DNA from 3 places in the Streptomyces sp. NPDC059696 genome. Region 1 is predicted to be linked to each of the others. Evidence: riboswitches for the same ligand, from Rfam matches in the RefSeq annotation. Region 1 holds a riboswitch; each other region holds the start of a gene.
The links. A riboswitch is a leader RNA that binds a small molecule or an ion and turns the genes downstream of it on or off. The one in region 1 is predicted to bind cobalamin.

Region 1 (6,777 bases):
GGTGGCGATCATCTACATCCCGATCAAACTGGGCGGCTTCGACGACATCTTCGCCAAGGCCGGCGACGCGTTCAGCCAGACCAATCCGGCGACCGGCGCGCCACGCGGGGCCCTGGCACCGGCCGAGCCGGGCCAGTGGACGTACGCCACGCTGGCGTTGGGCTCCGCCCTCGCCCTGTTCATGTACCCGCACTCGATCACGGCGACGTTGTCCTCGAAGAGCCGTGAGGTGATCCGCCGCAACACCACGATCCTGCCGCTGTACTCGCTGATGCTGGGTCTGCTGGCGCTGCTCGGCTTCATGGCGATCGCGGCCGGCATCAAGGTGCAGAACGGTCAGCTGGCGATCCCGCAGCTGTTCGAGACGATGTTCCCGGACTGGTTCGCGGGCGTGGCGTTCGCGGCGATCGGCATCGGCGCGCTGGTGCCGGCGGCCATCATGTCCATCGCGGCCGCGAACCTCTTCACCCGCAACATCTACAAGGACTTCATCAAGCCGGACGCCACCCCGGCGCAGGAGACCAAGGTCTCCAAGCTGGTCTCCCTGCTGGTGAAGGTCGGCGCCCTGGCGTTCGTCCTCACCATGGACAAGACGGTCGCCATCAACTTCCAGCTGCTGGGCGGCATCTGGATCCTGCAGACCTTCCCGGCGCTGGTCGGCGGCCTGTTCACCCGCTGGTTCCACCGCTGGGCCCTGCTCGCGGGCTGGGCGGTCGGCATGGTCTACGGCACGGTCGCGGCGTACGGCGTGGCCTCCCCGACGCAGAAGCACTTCGGCGGCTCCGCGAAGGAGATCCCGGGCATCGGGGAGATCGGTTACATCGGCCTCACGGCGTTCGTCCTGAACGTGGTGGTGACGGTGGTCCTGACCTTCGTCCTGAAGGCCCTGAAGGCTCCCGACGGCATCGACGAGACCAAGCCGGAGGACTACACGGCGGACGCGGGCGACCCGGGGGTCCAGGTGGAACTCCCGCCTGCGACGGCGGGGACGAGCCATTGAGCGCGGCCTGAGCGGGCCGCGCTCAGGGGCGCGGGGAACTGCGCGAACAACCACACCACACCCGCAGCGGGCCGCCGACCTGACACACATCGGCGGCCCGCTGTCGTGCACACTCGCGCCATGGACCTCCTGATCCGCCGTGCGCATCCCACCGAATACGACGAACTCGGCACCATCACCGCCCAGGCCTACCTTCAGGACGGCCTCCTCGACTTCGGCGAGGGCGACGCGTACCTGGGCGTACTGAGGGACGTCGCCGGACGAGCCGGCGCCGCGGACGTCCTGGCGGCTCTGAAGGACGGCCGCGTGCTCGGCGGCGTCACCTTCGTGCCGTCCGGCGGGCCCATGGCCGACATAGCCGGCCCCGGAGAGGCCGAGATCCGCATGCTCGCCGTCGCGCACGCGGCCCGCGGACAGGGAGTCGGCGAGGCCCTCGTGCGCTCCTGCGTCGAGCGGGCACGGGCCACCCCGGGCTGCCGGAGCGTCGTGCTGTCGACCCAGCCCACCATGCACGCGGCCCACCGCATCTACGGACGGCTGGGCTTCACGCGTACCCCCGATCGTGACTGGAACCCCCTCCCGGAGCTGACGGACATCACTCTTCTCACCTATGAGTTGACGCTCTGAAACCAGCACGACACAACATCTGGGGGTGCCGTTCGAACCCGGCACAAGATGTATGCTCGTGCTCGCTGTCGCCGCAGGGGAATCCGGTGCGAATCCGGAACTGTCCCGCAACGGTGTACTTGTGCATGTCTGTTCCCGGAACCGCCCGTTCCTGGGGCCGTCGTGCACAGGGGTCAGTCCGAGGACCTGCCGACAGCGCACCCGGCCACCCGGCCGGTGTGCCCTGACGTCCGGGCCTCGTGGAGTGGGCCGGTGGACGCGACGCCGCAGTGCGCTCGCGTGCTGCCCCCTGCCCTCGACGAGGCCCCCGTGCCGAGCGAGGGAGAGCCCCACGTGACCATCGCGCCAGCCGAACCGGTCTCAGCCGAAGAGGAGCACGACGCTCCCGGTGCCGCGCTGCTGCGGACCCTGAGCGAGCTGACCGCCGACCTCCCCGACGCCGACCCCGGCCGGGTCGCCGCCGCCGCGCTGCGCGGCCGGTCCGCCGCCGCGGACGAGGCGGAGTTGCGGGAACTGGCGACGGAGGCAGCGGCCGGTCTGATCTCCGAGGACCCCGCCTACTCCCGGCTGGCCGCCCGGCTGCTGACCATCGGCATCCGCGAGGAGGCCGCCTCGCAGGGCGTCACGTCCTTCACCGAGTCCGTCGCGGTCGGCCACCGCGAGGGGCTCATCGCCGACCGCACCGCCGAGTTCGTGCGCGTCCACGCCGCCCGCCTCGACGCGCTGATCGACCGTGCGGCCGACGACCGCTTCGGCTACTTCGGCCTGCGCACCCTGCACAGCCGCTATCTGCTGCGCCACCCGCACACCCGCAAGGTCGTCGAGACGCCCCAGCACTTCATGCTGCGGGTGGCGTGCGGTCTCGCCGAGGACGACACCGTACGCGCGGTGGACGAGGTCGCGGCTCTCTACGGGCTCATGAGCCGCCTCGACTACCTCCCCTCCTCCCCCACGCTCTTCAACTCCGGCACCCGGCACCCCCAGATGTCGTCCTGCTACCTCCTGGACTCCCCGCAGGACGAGCTGGACTCCATCTACGACCGGTATCACCAGGTGGCGCGGCTGTCGAAGCACGCCGGCGGCATCGGCATCGCCTACTCCCGGATCCGCGCCCGCGGTTCACTGATCCGCGGCACCAACGGGCACTCCAACGGCATCGTCCCGTTCCTCAAGACCCTGGACGCCTCGGTCGCCGCCGTGAACCAGGGCGGCCGGCGCAAGGGTGCCGCCGCGGTCTACCTGGAGACCTGGCACGCCGACATCGAGGAGTTCCTGGAGCTGCGCGACAACACCGGCGAGGACGCCCGCCGTACGCACAACCTGAACCTCGCGCACTGGGTGCCGGACGAGTTCATGCGGCGCGTGAACGCGGACGCGCCGTGGTCGTTGTTCTCCCCCTCCGACGTGCCGGAGCTGGTCGACCTGTGGGGCGAGGAGTTCGACGCCGCGTACCGGGCGGCCGAGGCGAAGGGCCTCGCGAAGAAGACCCTGCCCGCGCGTGAGCTGTACGGCCGCATGATGCGCACCCTCGCGCAGACCGGCAACGGCTGGATGACCTTCAAGGACGCCGCCAACCGCACCGCCAACCAGACGGCCGAGCCCGGACACGTCGTGCACTCCTCCAACCTCTGCACGGAGATCCTGGAGGTCACCGACGACGGCGAGACGGCGGTCTGCAACCTGGGCTCGGTGAACCTCGGCGCGTTCGTGACCGGCGGGGACATCGACTGGGAGCGCCTGGACGAGACCGTCCGCACGGCCGTGACGTTCCTCGACCGGGTCGTGGACATCAACTTCTACCCGACCGAGCAGGCGGGCCGCTCCAACGCCCGCTGGCGTCCGGTCGGCCTCGGCGCGATGGGCCTCCAGGACGTCTTCTTCAAGCTGCGCCTGCCCTTCGACTCGCCCGAGGCCAAGGCCCTGTCCACCCGTATCGCCGAGCGGATCATGCTCGCCGCGTACGAGGCCTCCGCCGACCTCGCCGAGCGCAACGGCCCGCTGCCGGCCTGGGAGAAGACCCGCACGGCCCGGGGCGTGCTGCACCCGGACCACTACGACGCGGAGCTGACCTGGCCGGAGCGCTGGGCGGCGCTGCGCGAGCGCGTCGCCACGACCGGCATGCGCAACTCGCTGCTGCTGGCCATCGCGCCCACGGCCACCATCGCCTCCATCGCGGGCGTGTACGAGTGCATCGAGCCGCAGGTGTCCAACCTGTTCAAGCGCGAGACGCTGTCGGGCGAGTTCCTCCAGGTCAACTCCTACCTGGTGGACGAGCTGAAGCGGCTCGGCGTGTGGGACGCCCGCACCCGGGAGGCCCTGCGCGAGGCCAGCGGCTCGGTGCAGGGCTTCGCCTGGATCCCCGAGGACGTGCGCGCCCTCTACCGCACGGCGTGGGAGATCCCGCAGCGCGGCCTGATCGACATGGCGGCGGCCAGGACGCCGTTCCTGGACCAGTCCCAGTCCCTGAACCTGTTCCTGGAGACACCGACCATCGGCAAGCTCTCCTCGATGTACGCCTACGCCTGGAAGTCCGGGCTGAAGACGACGTACTACCTGCGCTCGCGCCCGGCGACCCGCATCGCCCGAGCCGCCCGGGCCACCGTGCCCGTGCAGGCCACCCCCGACCCGGAAGCGGTCGCCTGCTCCCTGGAAAACCCCGAGTCCTGCGAGGCCTGCCAGTAATGACCACCCAGAACCTTCTCGACCCCGGCTTCGAACTCACCCTGCGCCCCATGCGCTACCCCGACTTCTACGAGCGCTACCGGGACGCCATCAAGAACACCTGGACCGTGGAGGAGGTCGACCTCCACTCGGACGTCGCCGACCTCGCCAAGCTCTCCCCCGCGGAGCAGCACCTCATCGGCCGGCTGGTCGCCTTCTTCGCGACGGGCGACTCGATCGTCGCGAACAACCTGGTGCTGACGCTGTACAAGCACATCAACTCCCCCGAGGCGCGGCTGTACCTGAGCCGTCAGCTCTTCGAGGAGGCGGTGCACGTGCAGTTCTATCTGACGCTGCTCGACACCTATCTCCCCGACCCGGAGGACCGGGCGGCGGCCTTCGCGGCCGTGGAGAACATCCCGTCCATCCGCGAGAAGGCCGGGTTCTGCTTCAAGTGGATCAACGAGGTCGAGAAGCTGGAGCGCCTGGAGTCCCAGGCGGACCGCCGCCGCTTCCTGCTCAACCTGATCTGCTTCGCCGCGTGCATCGAGGGCCTGTTCTTCTACGGGGCCTTCGCGTACGTCTACTGGTTCCGCAGCCGGGGCCTGCTGCACGGCCTGGCCACCGGCACCAACTGGGTGTTCCGCGACGAGACGATGCACATGTCCTTCGCCTTCGACGTGGTCGACACCGTCCGCAAGGAGGAGCCGGAGCTCTTCGACGACCGGCTCCAGCAGGAGGTGACGGACATGCTCCGGGAGGCCGTCGAGGCCGAGCTGCAGTTCGCGCGCGACCTGTGCGGTGACGGCCTGCCGGGTATGAACACCGAGTCGATGCGGCAGTACCTGGAGTGCGTGGCGGATCAGCGGCTGACCCGCCTCGGCTTCGCTCCGGTGTACGGCTCCGAGAACCCCTTCTCCTTCATGGAGCTCCAGGGGGTTCAGGAGCTGACCAACTTCTTCGAGCGGCGTCCCTCGGCGTACCAGGTGGCGGTGGAGGGCACCGTCGACCTGGACGAGGACTTCTGAGCCGGCACCTCCTCGCGGGCCTCCTGAGCCTCCCGGATCTGACGGTCGATGCGCCTCTCGCGCACCAGGCCGATCACGGACGGGAGGATCAGGAGGACCAGGATCCCGAAGGTGGCGGTCAGTCCGATCAGTGCTTCTACCTGGTTGCTGTTCATGGACACCACTGTCGCGCTGATGACTCCTTACCGTCAGTGGCAGGACTGCCGTAGACCCTCGAATTACTGCCAACGGCGAGGCACACTGGACGCATGCTGCAGAACGTGGCCGTCGCCCTGCTCGACGGCGTGAATCCCTTCGAACTGGGTGTGGTGTGCGAGGTTTTCGGCACCGACCGCAGCGACGAGGGCCTGCCGGTGTACGACTTCGCCGTCGCCTCGGCCGAGGGCCCGGTGCTGCGGATGAACTCGGGTTTCTCGCTCCACGCCGAGCACGGCCTGGAGCGGCTGGAGTCGGCCGATCTGATCGCCGTGCCGGCCGGGCACAGCTACGCCTCCCGGGACTTCCCGCCGGAGCTGCTGGACGCCCTGCGGCGCGCGGTCGACCGTGGCGCCCGGGTGCTCAGCGTCTGCTCCGGCGTCTTCGTGCTGGCCGCGGCCGGGCTGCTGGACGGCCGCCGCTGTGCCACGCACTGGAAGCACGCCGCGGACCTCGCCCGTCTGTACCCGCGCGTGGTCGTCGAGCCGGACGTGCTCTACGTCGACGAGGACCCCGTGATCACCTCCGCCGGCACGGCCGCCGGCATCGACGCCTGCCTGCACCTGGTGCGCAAGGAGCAGGGCACCGAGGTCGCCAACAAGATCGCCCGGCGGATGGTGGTGCCCCCGCACCGGGACGGCGGCCAGGCCCAGTACATCGAGCGCCCGCTGCCGCTCCCGGAGGCCGACACGATCGGTGAGGTGCTGGCGTGGATGGAACGGCACCTGGACGAGGAGGTCACGGTCGAGCAGCTGGCCGCCCGCGCCCTCATGTCCCCGCGGACCTTCGCCCGCCGCTTCCAGCAGGAGACGGGTACGACTCCCTACCGCTGGGTGCTGCGCCAGCGCGTGCTGCTGGCCCAGCGGCTGCTGGAGGCGACGGACGAGACCATGGACGCGATCGCCGGCCGGACGGGGTTCGGCAACGCGGCCACGCTGCGCCACCACTTCGTCCGGGCGATCGGGACCACCCCGAACGCCTACCGGCGGACGTTCAGGGGCCCGGAAGCGGCCTGAGGGGCATGCCGGTCACCGCGCCACCGGCCGCACCCGCAGGTCGTGCGGCCGGAGCGTGATCCCCACCCGCGTGGCGTCCTTCGACCCCGCGACCTGCTCGAAGCGGTACGCGGTGGCCAGGGCCGCCGTGATCAGCGTCAGCATGGCCATCGAGAAGTGGTCGCTGGGACACTTGCGGTTGCCCACGCTGAAGGGGCTCATGGCGTGCTTCGGGACGTTCTTGACCCGCTCCGGAAGCCAGCGGTCCGGG
Region 2 (6,777 bases), on a different contig from region 1:
CCCCGTGCGGACGCGGGGAGTTCGGCCTGCGGCGCGACCTTCCCACGCATGAGACGAGGACGAGTGCTGCTAGCGGGCCGCTACCGGCTGGATGTTGAGATCGGGCGCGGTGGAATGGGAGAGGTCTGGCGTGCCTACGACACCATGCTCGCCAGAGCGGTGGCCCTCAAGCTGCTGCTGCCCCAGGACACCGACCCCACGGCGGCCTCCCGGTTCCGTCTGGAGGCGCAGACCGCCGGGCGTCTCAACCACCCCAACGTCGTGGGGGTCCTGGACTTCGGGGAGTACGACAACCGGCTGTACCTGGTCATGGAGCTCGTCGAGGGCGACAGCCTCGCCGGGGTGCTGGCCGGCTCCGGCGCGCTGCCCGCCGAGCGGGTGGCCCGGCTCGCCGCACAGGCGTCCGCGGGGCTCGCCGCCGCGCACGCCCAGGGCATCGTGCACCGGGACGTCAAACCGGCCAACCTGCTGCTGGACACGGCCGGCACGCTGAAGATCGGCGACTTCGGCATCGCGCGGTTCCTCGACGACCCCGGCGCCGCGCTCACCGCCACCGGGCAGATCATCGGCACCGGCCTCTACCTCGCGCCCGAGCGGGCCCTGGGCAAGCCCGCCGGGCCGGCCTCGGACATGTACTCCCTGGGCTGTGTGCTCTACCAGCTCCTCAGCGGACGACCGCCGTTCGAGGCCGACACCGCCGTCGCCCTGCTCCACCAGCATCTCGACTCCGCTCCCGTGCCGCCCCGCGAGCTCGGGGTCGCCGGGCTTCCGCCCGCGTTCGAGAACTACCTCCTCGGTCTGCTCGCCAAGCAGCCCGAGGACCGGCCCACCGCCCAGCAGGCCGCCGAGTGGTTCGCCGGGGGCGCCTGGCAGGGCCTGCCCGAGCCACTGCCCGAGGTCTCCCCGCCGCTGCGGCCCGCCACCACGTCCAGGGCGAAGCCCGCCGGTCCGGGCTCGTACGGCGGCGCCGACACCGGCGCTCCGACCACGTACGCGCTGCCGGCGACCACGGGACACCGCACCGCGGCCCGGGCCGCCCAGGCGGGGCGTTCGGGCCGCACCCGCGGGCGCGGCGGTGCCGGCAACCGGTCGAGGGTGGCCGCGACGGCCGCCGCCGCGGGCCTCTTCCTCGCGGCGATGCTCCTCGGCATGCGCTGGTTCTCGCCCGACACGACCGCGGAGGGCACGGAACCCGACGCGTCCCCGACGGCGAGCAGTCCAGCCGCCGAGGCGTCCGAGGACTCCGCGCCCGGCTCCTCCGAGCAGCAGACCGACCAGCGGGCCGACCCGGCCGTCGGCCCGGGTACGGCCGACACGCCGGACACCGGCACCGTGGCCGATGTCACTCCCTCCGCCTCGCCGTCCTCGTCGGCTCCTGCCGCGCCCGCGCCGAGTGCGGCGGCTCCGACACAGGGGGCAGGCGGCGGGCCGGCGCAGCCGAAGCCGCAGGAGCCGCTCCAGGGCGGGGAAGAGGACGGGAGCGACGACGGCGGGGACGACGGGACCGACGACTGACGCGGCCCGGGCGGCGTGTGACGGGCCGCTGTCGAGCGCGCGTGGATCGGCCGCGGGATGCGCCGGTGTGCGAACGGGCGCCCCCTCACGCGCCCCTTGGGTGGCTTGTCATCGCCCTTACCCCGGCCTTATTGTCACCAGGCCTTGGTGAACGGGAAATCCGGTGTGATGCCGGTGCGGCCCTCGCCACTGTGAATCGGGAAGTCCGGCTCCAGCCCTCAGGGGCAGCCACTGGGTCCTCGTGACCCGGGAAGGCGGAGTCCGGGCGGTGGTACCCGTCAGCCAGGAGACCGGCCAAGGCGCGTCAACCATCCACGAGGTGCTGGAGAGGGTCTGCTGAGCCATGCACATAGCCGAGGGTTTCCTTCCTCCGGCGCACGCGGTCGCCTGGGGCGTCGCGTCGGCGCCGTTCGTCGTCCACGGGGTCCGGTCGCTCACCCGTGAAGTGCGCGAGCATCCCGAGAGCACGCTGCTCCTCGGTGCGTCCGGTGCCTTCACCTTCGTCCTGTCCGCCCTGAAACTGCCGTCCGTCACGGGCAGTTGCTCGCACCCCACCGGCACGGGCCTGGGCGCCATCCTGTTCCGGCCGCCCATCATGGCGGTGCTGGGCACCATCACCCTGCTCTTCCAGGCACTGCTGCTCGCGCACGGCGGCCTCACCACGCTCGGCGCCAACGTCTTCTCCATGGCGATCGTCGGGCCCTGGGCCGGATACGCCGTCTACCGGCTGCTGCGGCGCTCCAACGCACCGCTGATGGTGGCGGTGTTCTTCGCCGCGTTCCTCGCCGACCTGTCCACCTACTGCGTCACCAGCGTGCAGCTGGCGCTCGCGTTCCCCGACCCGGGCAGCGGGTTCCTGGGCGCGCTCGGCAAATTCGGTTCCATCTTCGCCGTCACCCAGATCCCGCTCGCGGTGAGCGAGGGCCTGCTGACCGTGCTCGTGATGCGGCTGCTGGTGCAGTCCAGCAAGGGCGAACTGACCCGGCTGGGCGTGCTCGTCGCCACCCGGCGGGCCCGGACGGAGACCGAGACCGAGGCAGTGGCCCGATGAAGCGGAACACGAAGATCAACCTGCTCCTGCTGCTCGCCGTGGCCGCGCTGGCGGTGCTGCCCCTGGCGCTCGGGCTCGGCGACCACAAGAAGGAGCCGTTCACGGGCGCCGACGCCGAGGCGGAGACGGCGATCACCGAGCTGAAGCCGGACTACGAGCCGTGGTTCTCGCCCTTGTACGAACCGCCCTCCGGCGAGATCGAGTCGGCGCTGTTCGCCCTCCAGGCGGCTCTCGGCGCCGGTGTACTCGCCTACTACTTCGGTCTGCGCCGGGGCCGCAGGCAGGGCGAGCAGCGGGCGCTGGAGCGGGAGTCCGACGACACGCTCGCCGGCACCGCCGGGAAGTCCGCCGCGGAACGGGACTGAGCCCGGGTGCTGCCGATCGACGCGGCGGCGCACGGCAGTCGCTGGCGCCGCCGCCATCCCGTGGACAAGGCCGTGCTCGGACTCGGTCTCACCCTGCTCGCGATCTCGCTGCCGCCCTGGCCGGGCGCGGCCCTGGTGCTCCTGACGGCCCTGGTCGTGCTCCTGGGTCCGGCCGGTGTGCCCGGGCGGCGGCTGTGGCGGGCCTACCGGGTGCCGCTGGGCTTCTGCGTGACGGGCGCCCTCACGCTGCTCGTCCAGGTGGGCGGGCCGGGTGGTTTCGTCGCCTTCGCCGCCGACGGGCCGATCCGGGCCGGGGAGTTGCTGCTGCGCACCTCGGCGGCCTCCCTGGGCGTGCTGCTGTTCGCCTTCACCACGCCCATGTCCGACCTGCTGCCCCGGCTGGTCCGGGCCGGGGTGCCCGCTCCGGTCGTCGACGTCGCGCTCGTGACGTACCGGATGAGCTTCCTGCTGCTGGACTCCGTGCGCCGCATCCGGGAGGCCCAGGCGGCCCGGCTCGGGCACACCGGCCGGGCCGCGGAGTGGCGGTCCCTGGCCGGGCTCGGCGCCACCGCCTTCGTCCGGGCCTTCGACCGGGCCACCCGTCTCCAGGCCGGGCTCGCCGGGCGCGGCTACGACGGCACCCTGCGGGTCCTGGTGCCCGAGGCCCGGGTCTCCGTCCGTTTCACCGCGGCCAGTTGCGCGCTGCTCGCGGCGGTGGCCGTCCTCACCCTCGTACTGGAAAGGCCGCTGACATGAGCGAGCCCGCCCTCGTCGCCCTGCGGGGCGCGTCCTTCGCCTACGAGGACGGCCCGGCCGTGCTCAGCGGCCTCGACTTCGACATCCGCGAGGGCCGCGCGCTCGCGCTGCTCGGCCGCAACGGCAGCGGCAAGACCACGCTGATGCGGCTGCTCTCCGGCGGTCTGAAACCGCACCAGGGGCGGCTGACGGTCGAGGGACGGCCGGTGGCGTACGACCGCAAGGGGCTGACCGGGCTGCGGACGACCGTGCAGCTGGTGGTGCAGGACCCGGACGACCAGTTGTTCGCGGCCTCCGTCGAGCAGGACGTGTCGTTCGGGCCGTTGAACCTCGGCCTGGACGACACGCAGGTCCGGGCGCGCGTGGCGGAGGCGCTGGCCGCCCTGGACATCACGGCCCTGGCCGACCGGCCGACCCATCTGCTCTCCTACGGGCAGCGCAAACGGACCGCCATCGCGGGAGCGGTCGCCATGCGGCCCCGGGTCCTCATCCTCGACGAGCCGACCGCCGGACTCGACCCGGACGGCCAGGAGCGTCTCCTGACCACCCTCGACGGGCTCCGGGCCGCCGGCACCACGGTGGTGATGGCCACCCACGACGTCGACCTCGCCCTGCGCTGGGCCGACGACGCGGCGCTGCTCACCCCGTCCGGTGTCCGCACCGGACCCGCGGCCACGGCCCTGGCCCGGCCGGATCTCCTCCGCGAGGCCGGGCTGCGTCTGCCGTGGGGCGCGGCGGCGGCGCAGCTGCTGCGCTCCCAGGGTCTGCTGCCCGAGACGCACCCGGGCCCGCGGACACCGGAGGAACTCGCCGCCCTCGTGGGAGGGCGGCTGGGGGCGTCCGGGGCGTAGGAGCCGTGCGGGGGCCGGACGGCTGAAGGCTCCCGCCCCCCCGAAAGCCATGCGGCGGCGAGGGGGCTGCGGGTGTCCGGAAGGCAGGAGCACGCGGTGGTGGGCGCGGTCGGCCGAAACGCGCTTGTGCCCCCTCGCGCGGGGTTCTACGTTGCCGGGGTGGATCTCTTCTCCCGTACCTGGACGGCGTTGCGCGCGGCGGTGGCCGGACTGTCCGACGAGGACTTCGGGCGGCCCAGCGGCTGTACGGGATGGCTGGTGCGTGACCTGGTGTGCCACCTGGTCGTCGACGCCCAGGACGTCCTGATCACCCTGGCCACCCCCACGGACCGGGAACCCACCCGTGACGCGCTGACGTACTGGGACGTCTCGGACACCCCGCCGACCGGTGACGACCCGCTCGACGCGCTGACCGTCCGGCTCGCCGCCGCGTACGAGGACCCGGGCCTGCTGAAGTTCCATCTGGACGACGTCGGCTCCGCCGCCGGGCGCGCGGCCCTGCTCGCCGATCCGGCAGGCCGGGTCGGCACCCGCGACGAGGTCCTCACCGTGGGCGAGTACCTCTCCGCGTACGTCATGGAGTGGACGCTGCACCACCTCGACCTGATCGCCCACGTCCCGGGCGCGCGGCAGCCGCCCGCGGAAGGGCTCTCCCGGTCCCGGGCGATGCTGGAGCGGCTCGCGGGCGGCCCGTTCCCCTCCTCCTTCTCCGACACGGACGCACTGCTGATCGGCACCGGCAGGCGTGTGCCGACCGGGGCTGAGCAGACCGAGCTCGGTGACCTGGCCTCCGGGGTGCCGCTGTACCTGGGCTGACTTCGCGGTCGCGAAGCCGTGGTGCGCAGGGGCGCAGTCGATCCGCTCCGACCGGGGTGGGAGCATGACGGCCATGGACATCCGCCGCAGAAACAACGTCAAGGTCATCGGTCCCGTCGACGCGCCGGTGCTGCTCCTGGCGCACGGGTTCGGCTGCGACCAGAACATGTGGCGGCTGGTGGCACCCGCGCTTGCCGAGCGCTACTGCGTGGTGCTGTTCGACTACGTCGGTTCCGGCGGCTCGGAGCTCGCGGCGTGGAGCGAGGAGCGCTACTCCTCGTTGCACGGGTACGCCGGTGACGTCGTCGACGTCTGCGAGGAGCTGGACCTGCGGCAGGCGGTGTTCGTGGGCCACTCGGTGAGTGCCATGGTGGGCGTGCTGGCGGCGCAGGCGGCTCCCGAGCGGATCGGGGCGCTCGTGATGGTGACCCCCTCACCCTGCTACATCGACGACGAGGGCTACCGCGGCGGCTTCAGCACGGAGGACATCGACGAGCTGCTCGCCTCCCTGGAGGCGAACTACCTGGGCTGGTCGTCCGCGATGGCACCGGTGATCATGGGCAATCCGGAGCGCCCGGAGCTGGGCCAGGAGCTCACGAACAGCTTCTGCGCCACCGACCCCGACATCGCCCGGGTCTTCGCCCGCACGACCTTCCTCACCGACAGCCGCGAGGACCTGAAGGGCGTGTCCGTGCCGACCCTCGTACTGGAGTGCGCGCAGGACGCCATCGCGCCCCGCGAGGTCGGGGCCTACGTGCAGGCGGCGATTCCCGCCTCTCGGCTGGTCACCCTCGACGCCACCGGGCACTGCCCGCAGCTCAGCGCGCCGCAGGCCACCACCGCGGCGATCCTCGACTTCCTGGAGTCCCTGAAGTGATGTGTCGTACGGGCGGCGTGCCGGAGCCCACCGGGACGGGGGACGAGGCGAGCACGGCCGCTGCGTTCACCGCGCTGCTGGAGGACAGCGCGGAGGATCTGTACGAGTCGGCTCCGTGCGGCTACCTGTCCACGATGATGGACGGCACGATCGCCAAGATCAACGCCACCCTGCTGGACTGGCTCGGCCTGGACCGCGAGGCCGTCGTGGGGCGCAAGCGCTTCGCCGACCTGCTCACCATCGGCGGGAAGCTCTACCACGAGACGCACTTCGCCCCACTGCTGCGCATGCAGGGCGAGCTGCGGGGCATCGCCCTGGAGATGCGGCGCCGGGAGGGCGGCCCGCTGCCGGTCCTGGTCTCCGCGGTGGTCAAGCACGGGATCGAGGGCGAGCCGCTGCTGATCCGGATCACCGTCTTCGACGCCTCGGACCGCCGCGCCTACGAGAAGGAACTCCTGCGCCGGCGTGAGGACGCCGAGCGGGCCCGCGCCGAGGCGGACGAGGCCCGGCGGCAGGCCGAGGCGGACCGGGCCAGGCTGGCCGACG
Region 3 (6,777 bases), on a different contig from region 1:
GCCCGGGGCCGGCTCCGGGTCCGCGTGCACCAGGGCCGCGGTCAGGCGCGGTACCGCGTGCAGCAGCGCGTGCTCGGCGTCCACGGCGATCCGGTGGGCCTCGCGCACCGTCGCCTCGCCGTCGACCACGACCGCCACCTCGGCGCGCAGCCGGTGGCCGATCCAGCGCAGCCGCAGTTCACCCACCCCCCGCACCCCGGGCACCTCCGTCAGTGCCCGCTCGGCCCGGTCCACCAGGGCCGGGTCGACGGCGTCCATCACCCGGCGGAACACCTCCCGGGCCGCGTCCCGCAGCACCAGGGCGATGGCCGCCGTGATCGCCAGTCCGACGATCGGGTCCGCCGGTTCCCATCCCAGGGCCGAGCCACCGGCGCCCAGCAGCACCGCCAGTGAGGTGAAGCCGTCGGTGCGGGCGTGCAGACCGTCGGCGACCAGTGCGGCCGAGCCGATCGAGCGGCCGACGCGGATGCGGTAGCGGGCCACCCACTCGTTGCCGGCGAAGCCGACGAGCGCGGCCACGGCGACCGCCGGGACGTGCTGCACCGGGCGCGGATCCAGCAGTCGGTCCACGGCCGTCCAGCCCGCGAAGGCCGCCGACGCGGCGATGGTCAGCACGATCACGAGACCGGCCAGGTCCTCGGCCCGGCCGTAGCCGTAGGTGAAACGGCGCGTGGCCGCCCGCCGGCCCAGCACGAAGGCGATCCCGAGCGGGACGGCGGTCAGCGCGTCCGCGGTGTTGTGCACCGTGTCCCCGAGCAGCGCCACGGAGCCCGACACGGCCACGACGACCGCCTGGGCCAGTGCCGTCACGCCGAGCACGGCGAGCGAGACCCACAGCGCCCGCATCCCGCGGGCCGAGGACTCCAGGACGGAGTCGACCTTGTCGGCCGACTCGTGGGAGTGCGGCACGAGCAGGTGACCGACCCGGTGGCGCAGGCCGTGGCGGTGGCCGTGCCCGGGCCGGTCTTCGTGATCGTGCCCGTGGGTGTGCTCATGAGGGCGGGCCTGCTCGTGCCGGTCACTCACGTGGATCCCCTTCCGGTGCGCGCGGGAGTGGACGTACCCGTGCCGTGCCGCCATTATGTGCTTATGAGCGCACGCATGCACCTCTCATCTGCGCACGATGCGCATCCGCGCAGCCCGGGCGAGGAACAGTTCGCGCTCGCCGCGGAGGTTCTCGCCCTGCTGGGGGACCGGACCCGGCTCGCCCTGCTGCACGCGCTGACCGGGGGAGAGGCGGACGTCACGACCCTCACGCAGGCGTGCGGGGCGGCCAGGCCGGCCGTCAGCCAGCACCTGGCGCGACTGCGCCTGGCGGGCCTGGTGGACACGCGCAAGGACGGCCGCCGGGTGATCTACTCACTGCGCGACGGCCATCTGCGCCGCCTGGTCGACGAGGCGCTGAACGTGGCCGACCACCGCCTCAGCGACCGCCCCCCGCACGACTGACCACGGCAGCACCCAGGTCCCACTGGACACGCCTCGCACGGCAGGGACGCGGTTCCGCTGGGCGCGGCTCGCACGGCAGCGCCGGGGTCCCGCTGGGCACGCCTCGCACGGCAGGGATGCGGTTCTGCTGGGCGCGGCTCGCACGGCAGGGACGCGGTTCTGCTGGGCGCGGCTCGCACGGCAGGGACGCGGTCCCGAGACGCGCGGCTCGCTCAGTAGCGTGCCGCCGTCCCCAGGTACTGCTCGGCGAAGGCGGCGGCCGCGGTGGGCGAGGTGAACAGGCGGCGCAGCCGGGCGAGCGCGGTGCCCGCACGGAACGGGTCGCCCGCCGCCGTGCCGTGGTACACCTCGGACAGCCACTGCGAGAACTCCTGGTAGTCCCACACCCGGCGCAGACACGCCTCCGCGTAGCCGCCGAGGCCGCTGTCGTCGCCGGTGGTCAGCCGGGCCACCAGGGCGTCGCCGAGGAGGAAGGCGTCGTGCAGGGCGAGATTCATGCCCTTGGCCGCGATGGGGGCGACCAGGTGGGCCGCGTCGCCCGCGAGATGGAGCCGGCCGTGCACCATCGGCTCGACCACGTAGTCGTGCATGTCCAGCACGCGCTTCTCGATCAGCCGCCCCTCGGTCGGCGGGGGCGCGCCGGCCGCCCCGAGCCGCTGCCGGAGCTCCGACCAGACGCGCTCGTGCGGCCAGTTGTCCGGATCGTCGCCCGGCGGGCACTGGAGGTAGTAGCGGGTCAGCTCCGGGCTGCGGGGCATCTGGCCGGCGAACCCGCGCGCGTGGCAGCCGAACAGCACGCAGTCGGCGGACGGCGGCGCCTCGGCGAGCAGGGCCAGCCAGCCGATGCCGTAGTCGTGCCGCGCGATCCGGACCCGCTCGGGAGGGAGCGCGGCCCGGGTCGCTCCCCGTGCCCCGTCGCACCCGGCGACGAAGTCGCAGTGCACGAGTCGGCGTTCACCCGTCTCGGGGCAGGCGTACGACACGGACGGCTGGTCGCTGTCGAGGTCGTGCAGCGCCACGTCCCGGACGCCGAAGCGGATCTCGCCGCCGCGGACGTCGGCGTACTCGCGCACCAGGTCCGTCACCAGCAACGGCTGCGGGTAGACGAAGTGGTGACTTCCCGTCAGCTCGCCGTAGGGAAACCGGTAGCGCTCCCCCTCGAAGCGGAACTCGCAGGCGGTGTGCAGTTCCGCGCGGTCCAGCAGGTTCCGGGCGAGGCCCCGCTTCTCCAGGCCGCGTACGGCCCATTCCTCGATGACCCCCGCACGGGGCCGCCGTTCGATGACCTCGCGGGTCTCCGCCTCCAGCACCAGACAGCCGACGGACGCGGCCCGCAGGATGTTGCCGACGGTCAGACCCGCCGGGCCGGCGCCCACGACGACGACCGGAAAGCGTTGCGGGCCGTCGGAGTCCGGAGGCGGAGAGGCGTGGGACATGCGCACATTATGGAGGCCTCCTCCCGGCGGACGGGCACCTCCGGGAGGAGGCCTCAGGTCAGGATGTCCGTACGTCGTGCCGGGGCAGCCGCGGGATCTCGATGGCCGGGCAGCGGTCCATCACCATCTCCAGGCCCGCCGCGCGCGTCCGGTCGTACGCCCCCTCGTCGATCACGCCGAGCTGGAACCAGACGCCCTTCGCGCCCTTGGCGACCGCCTCGTCCGCGACGGCTCCGGCGAGCTCGCTGTTCACGAACACGTCCACGACGTCCACGTCGAAGGGGATGTCCGCCAGACTCGCGTACCCCTTCTCCCCGTGCACCGTCTCCGCCTTCGGGTGCACCGGTACGACGCGCTTGCCGAAACGCTGCAGCACGGCGGCGACGCCGTACGCCGCGCGCTGCCGGTTCGACGACAGGCCCACCACCGCCCAGGTGTCGCCGAGCCCGGTGAGGATCCTGCGGACCGTTGCCTCGTCGCCGTACACCGGCGGCCTCCTCGCACGTCGTGGACGAACTGCTCCTCCCCTTCAACGGCGGCGGGTGCGCGGTGATTCCCCTGACGGCCCCCGTGATAGCTTGCCGAGGCCAGTCGAACCCATGTACGTGGGTCAGGGAATCCGGTGCGAATCCGGAACTGACGCGCAGCGGTGAGGGGGACGGGCGGGGCCTCGGCCACTGGACTCCTGCACGGACGTCCGGGAAGGCGCTCCGACCCGGGCGAACCCGAGTCCGAAGACCTGCTGGCGGCCCCCGCGGCCGCGCGCGGCGGGGGAGCACCGTACGACCGGGCTCCGCGCATGAGCCCTCGACGCCTGAGGACTGGTTCCCGTGCCCCTCGCCCGCCCCGCCCGCGCCGCCGCGCTGCTCACGGCCGGATTCCTTCTCCTGACCGGCTGCGGCGGCACCACGTCCACCGACGCCAAGGCCGCCGTCACCCTCACCGACTGCGGGCACGAGGTCCGCGTCCCCGCCCCGCCGCAGCACGCCGTGTCCCTCAACCAGGGCACCACCGAGATCCTGCTCTCCCTGGGCCTCGCCGACCGCCTCGCGGGCACGGCCACCTGGACCGACCCCGTGATGAAGGGGCTGGAGAAGGCCGACGCGACGGTGCCACGCCTCGCCGACGACAACCCGTCCTTCGAGCGCGTCCTGGACGCCGAGCCCGACTTCGTCGCCGCGTCCTTCGTCTCCACCCTCGGCAAGGGCGGCGTCGCCACCCGCGAACAGTTCGAGAAGCTCGGCGTCCCCACCTACGTCTCCCCGTCCGACTGCGCCGGCAAGGACAACTCGGGCGGCGGCGACGGCGCACGCGACAAGGCACTCGACATCGACACCGTCTACCGCGAGGTCCATGACCTCGCGACCGTGTTCGGGGTGAGGAAGCGCGGCGACGCCCTCGTGGCCTCCCTCCGGCAGCGCATGAAGAAGGCCACCGCGGGCGTCGACGCCTCCGGCGTCACCCTCCTGTACTGGTTCGCGAACTCCGAGTCGCCCTACCTGGCGGGCTGTTGCGGAGCGCCCGGCATCATCACCCGGGCCCTCGGCGCGAAGAACGTCTTCGACGACACCCGCGAGGAGTGGCCGCAGGTCAACTGGGAGACGGTCGCCGACCGCGACCCCGACGTCCTCGTCATCGGCGACCTGACCCGCACGTCCCAGACCGCCGAGTCGGCCGAGAAGAAGATCGCCTTCCTGGAGTCCAACCCGGTCACGAGGAACATGGACGCCGTCCGGCACCGGCGGTACGTGCTGCTGAGCGGGCAGGCCATGAACCCGACCATCCGCACCGTCGAGGGCGTCGAGCAGGTCGCCGCCGGGCTGCGCCGCTTCGGGCTGGTGCGGTGACGGCCCAGGGCCTGCCGGCCGCCGGGACCAGGCCCCGGCGCCGGGCAGGACTCGCGCTGGGCGCGGCCGGGGCCGTCGCGCTCGTCGCTTCCCTCGCCGTGGCCATCACCATCGGCCCCGCCGACATCGGCGTCGCGGACGTGTGGTCCGTCGTGGCCGCCCATCTCGGTCTCGGCAGCTCCGGGCTGACGCCGATCCGGGACGGCATCGTCTGGCAGCTGCGGCTGCCGCGCACCCTGCTCGCGGCCGTGTGCGGAGCCGGACTGGCCGTGTGCGGAGCGGTGATGCAGTCCCTGCTGCGCAACCCGCTCGCCGACCCCTTCGTCCTCGGAGTGTCCTCGGGCGCCTCCACCGGAGCGGTACTCGTCGTCGTCCTCGGCGTGGGCGGCGGTGCCCTGCCGGTGCCGGCCGGGGCGTTCCTCGGCGCCCTGCTGTCGTTCGCGCTGGTGCTGCTGCTCAGCCACAGCCTGGGCGGCACCACCGACCGGGTCGTCCTCGCGGGCGTCGCCGCCATGCAGCTCTTCTCCGCGCTGACCTCATTCGTCGTGCTGACCTCCGCCGACGCCGAGACCACCCGCGGCGTGCTGTTCTGGCTCCTCGGCTCGCTCGGCGGCGCCGGCTGGACCGATGTCCGGCTGTGCCTGGCCGTACTGGCGGTGGCGCTGGTGGTGTGCCTGTCGTACGCCCGTGCCCTCGACGCCTTCGCCTTCGGGCAGGACGCCGCCGCCGCGCTCGGCGTGTCCGTCGCCCGCACCCGCCTGGTCCTGCTGTGCGTCACGGCCCTGCTCACGGCCGCGCTCGTCAGCTCCGCCGGGGCGATCGGCTTCGTCGGACTGGTCCTGCCGCACGCGGCCCGGGCCCTGACCGGCCCCGGGCACGCGCGGCTGCTGCCCATCACCGCCCTCGCCGGAGCGGTCTTCCTGGTCTGGGTGGACACCCTGGCCCGTACCGTCCTCGATCCGCAGGAGGTCCCGGTGGGTGTCGTGACGTCACTGATCGGGGTGCCGGCGTTCGTGGCGGTGCTGTACCGGACCCGGAGGGCACGGTGAGCGGCGCGGAAGCACCCGTGGGGGCGGGGCTGCGGGCCGACCGGGTCAGCCGCCGCGCCGACGGGCGTCTCATCCTGGACGGCGTCGCCCTCGCCCCGGAGACGGGCTCCACGGTCGGCGTGCTCGGCCCCAACGGCTCCGGCAAGTCCACGCTGCTGCGGCTGCTGGCCGGGCTGCTCACACCGACCTCCGGAGTCGTCACCCTCGACGGCACACCGCTGGCCGGCCTGCCCCGCCGCACGGTCGCGCGCCGCCTGGCCGTCGTCGAGCAACAGTCGCACAGTCAGGTCGAGTTGACGGTGGAGGACGTCGTACGGCTGGGCCGCGTCCCGCACCGCCGGGCCTGGACGCCCGCCTCGGCCGACGACGAGCGGGCGGTACGCGCCGCCCTGGAGCGCACGGGCCTCGCCGACCGGGCCGGCCGGCTGTGGCACACCCTCTCGGGCGGCGAACGCCAGCGGGCGCAGATCGCCCGCGCGCTCGCCCAGGACCCCCGCGAGCTCCTCCTCGACGAACCCACCAACCACCTCGACATCCACCACCAGCTCGACCTGCTCGCCCTGGTCACGGCCCTGCCCGTCACGACCGTCGTCGCTCTGCACGACCTCAACCTCGCGGCGATGTACTGCGACCGGGTCCTCGTGCTGAGCGCGGGACGGGTCGTGGCGGGAGGCACCCCGGACGAGGTCCTCACGGCGGAGCTCATCGCCGAGGTGTACGGGGTGCGGGCCGCCGTGAGCCGCGACGGGCCCGACGGGCGGCCCCACGTGCGGTACCTCGGCACACTGACCTGAGGGAGCCGGCACCTGCGACGCCCGCGGCTGGTCCGATCGCGCCACGGCGGCCGGAAAGGGACGGGTCCGCCTGCGCAGGCCCGTCCACCCGCCTACGCTCGCCTCGTGCTGCGCATCATCGACGCCCGAACCCGTGAGCCGGTCGACGCCGCTCCGGCCCGCCGGAGCCTGACCCGCGTCCAGGTGCACGCGTCGGGCTCCG

Region 2: it holds a riboswitch for cobalamin, as region 1 does, so the genes downstream of both, ACFV20_RS10970 (energy-coupling factor ABC transporter permease) here and ACFV20_RS25975 (ribonucleoside-diphosphate reductase subunit alpha) in region 1, are expected to answer to the same signal.
Region 3: it holds a riboswitch for cobalamin, as region 1 does, so the genes downstream of both, ACFV20_RS19000 (ABC transporter substrate-binding protein) here and ACFV20_RS25975 (ribonucleoside-diphosphate reductase subunit alpha) in region 1, are expected to answer to the same signal.

Annotation. Positions count from the first base shown of each region.
Region 1 covers NZ_JBHWFG010000026.1:36,257-43,033, forward strand. The annotation lists gene mctP (monocarboxylate uptake permease MctP) at 1-1,000, shown strand, start outside; gene ACFV20_RS25970 (GNAT family N-acetyltransferase) at 1,121-1,627, shown strand; cobalamin riboswitch at 1,663-1,836, shown strand; gene ACFV20_RS25975 (ribonucleoside-diphosphate reductase subunit alpha) at 1,961-4,309, shown strand; gene ACFV20_RS25980 (ribonucleotide-diphosphate reductase subunit beta) at 4,309-5,316, shown strand; gene ACFV20_RS25985 (hypothetical protein) at 5,229-5,471, opposite strand; gene ACFV20_RS25990 (GlxA family transcriptional regulator) at 5,565-6,527, shown strand; gene ACFV20_RS25995 (cytochrome P450) at 6,540-6,777, opposite strand, start outside.
Region 2 covers NZ_JBHWFG010000008.1:58,329-65,105, reverse strand. The annotation lists gene ACFV20_RS10975 (protein kinase) at 64-1,515, shown strand; cobalamin riboswitch at 1,644-1,829, shown strand; gene ACFV20_RS10970 (energy-coupling factor ABC transporter permease) at 1,859-2,566, shown strand; gene ACFV20_RS10965 (energy-coupling factor ABC transporter substrate-binding protein) at 2,563-2,931, shown strand; gene cbiQ (cobalt ECF transporter T component CbiQ) at 2,938-3,687, shown strand; gene ACFV20_RS10955 (energy-coupling factor ABC transporter ATP-binding protein) at 3,684-4,538, shown strand; gene ACFV20_RS10950 (maleylpyruvate isomerase N-terminal domain-containing protein) at 4,698-5,354, shown strand; gene ACFV20_RS10945 (alpha/beta fold hydrolase) at 5,428-6,231, shown strand; gene ACFV20_RS10940 (PP2C family protein-serine/threonine phosphatase) at 6,231-6,777, shown strand, end outside.
Region 3 covers NZ_JBHWFG010000016.1:45,157-51,933, reverse strand. The annotation lists gene ACFV20_RS19020 (cation diffusion facilitator family transporter) at 1-1,026, opposite strand, end outside; gene ACFV20_RS19015 (ArsR/SmtB family transcription factor) at 1,090-1,449, shown strand; gene ACFV20_RS19010 (4-hydroxybenzoate 3-monooxygenase) at 1,662-2,885, opposite strand; gene ACFV20_RS19005 (CoA-binding protein) at 2,944-3,372, opposite strand; cobalamin riboswitch at 3,457-3,647, shown strand; gene ACFV20_RS19000 (ABC transporter substrate-binding protein) at 3,716-4,732, shown strand; gene ACFV20_RS18995 (FecCD family ABC transporter permease) at 4,729-5,781, shown strand; gene ACFV20_RS18990 (ABC transporter ATP-binding protein) at 5,778-6,575, shown strand; gene ACFV20_RS18985 (hypothetical protein) at 6,681-6,777, shown strand, end outside.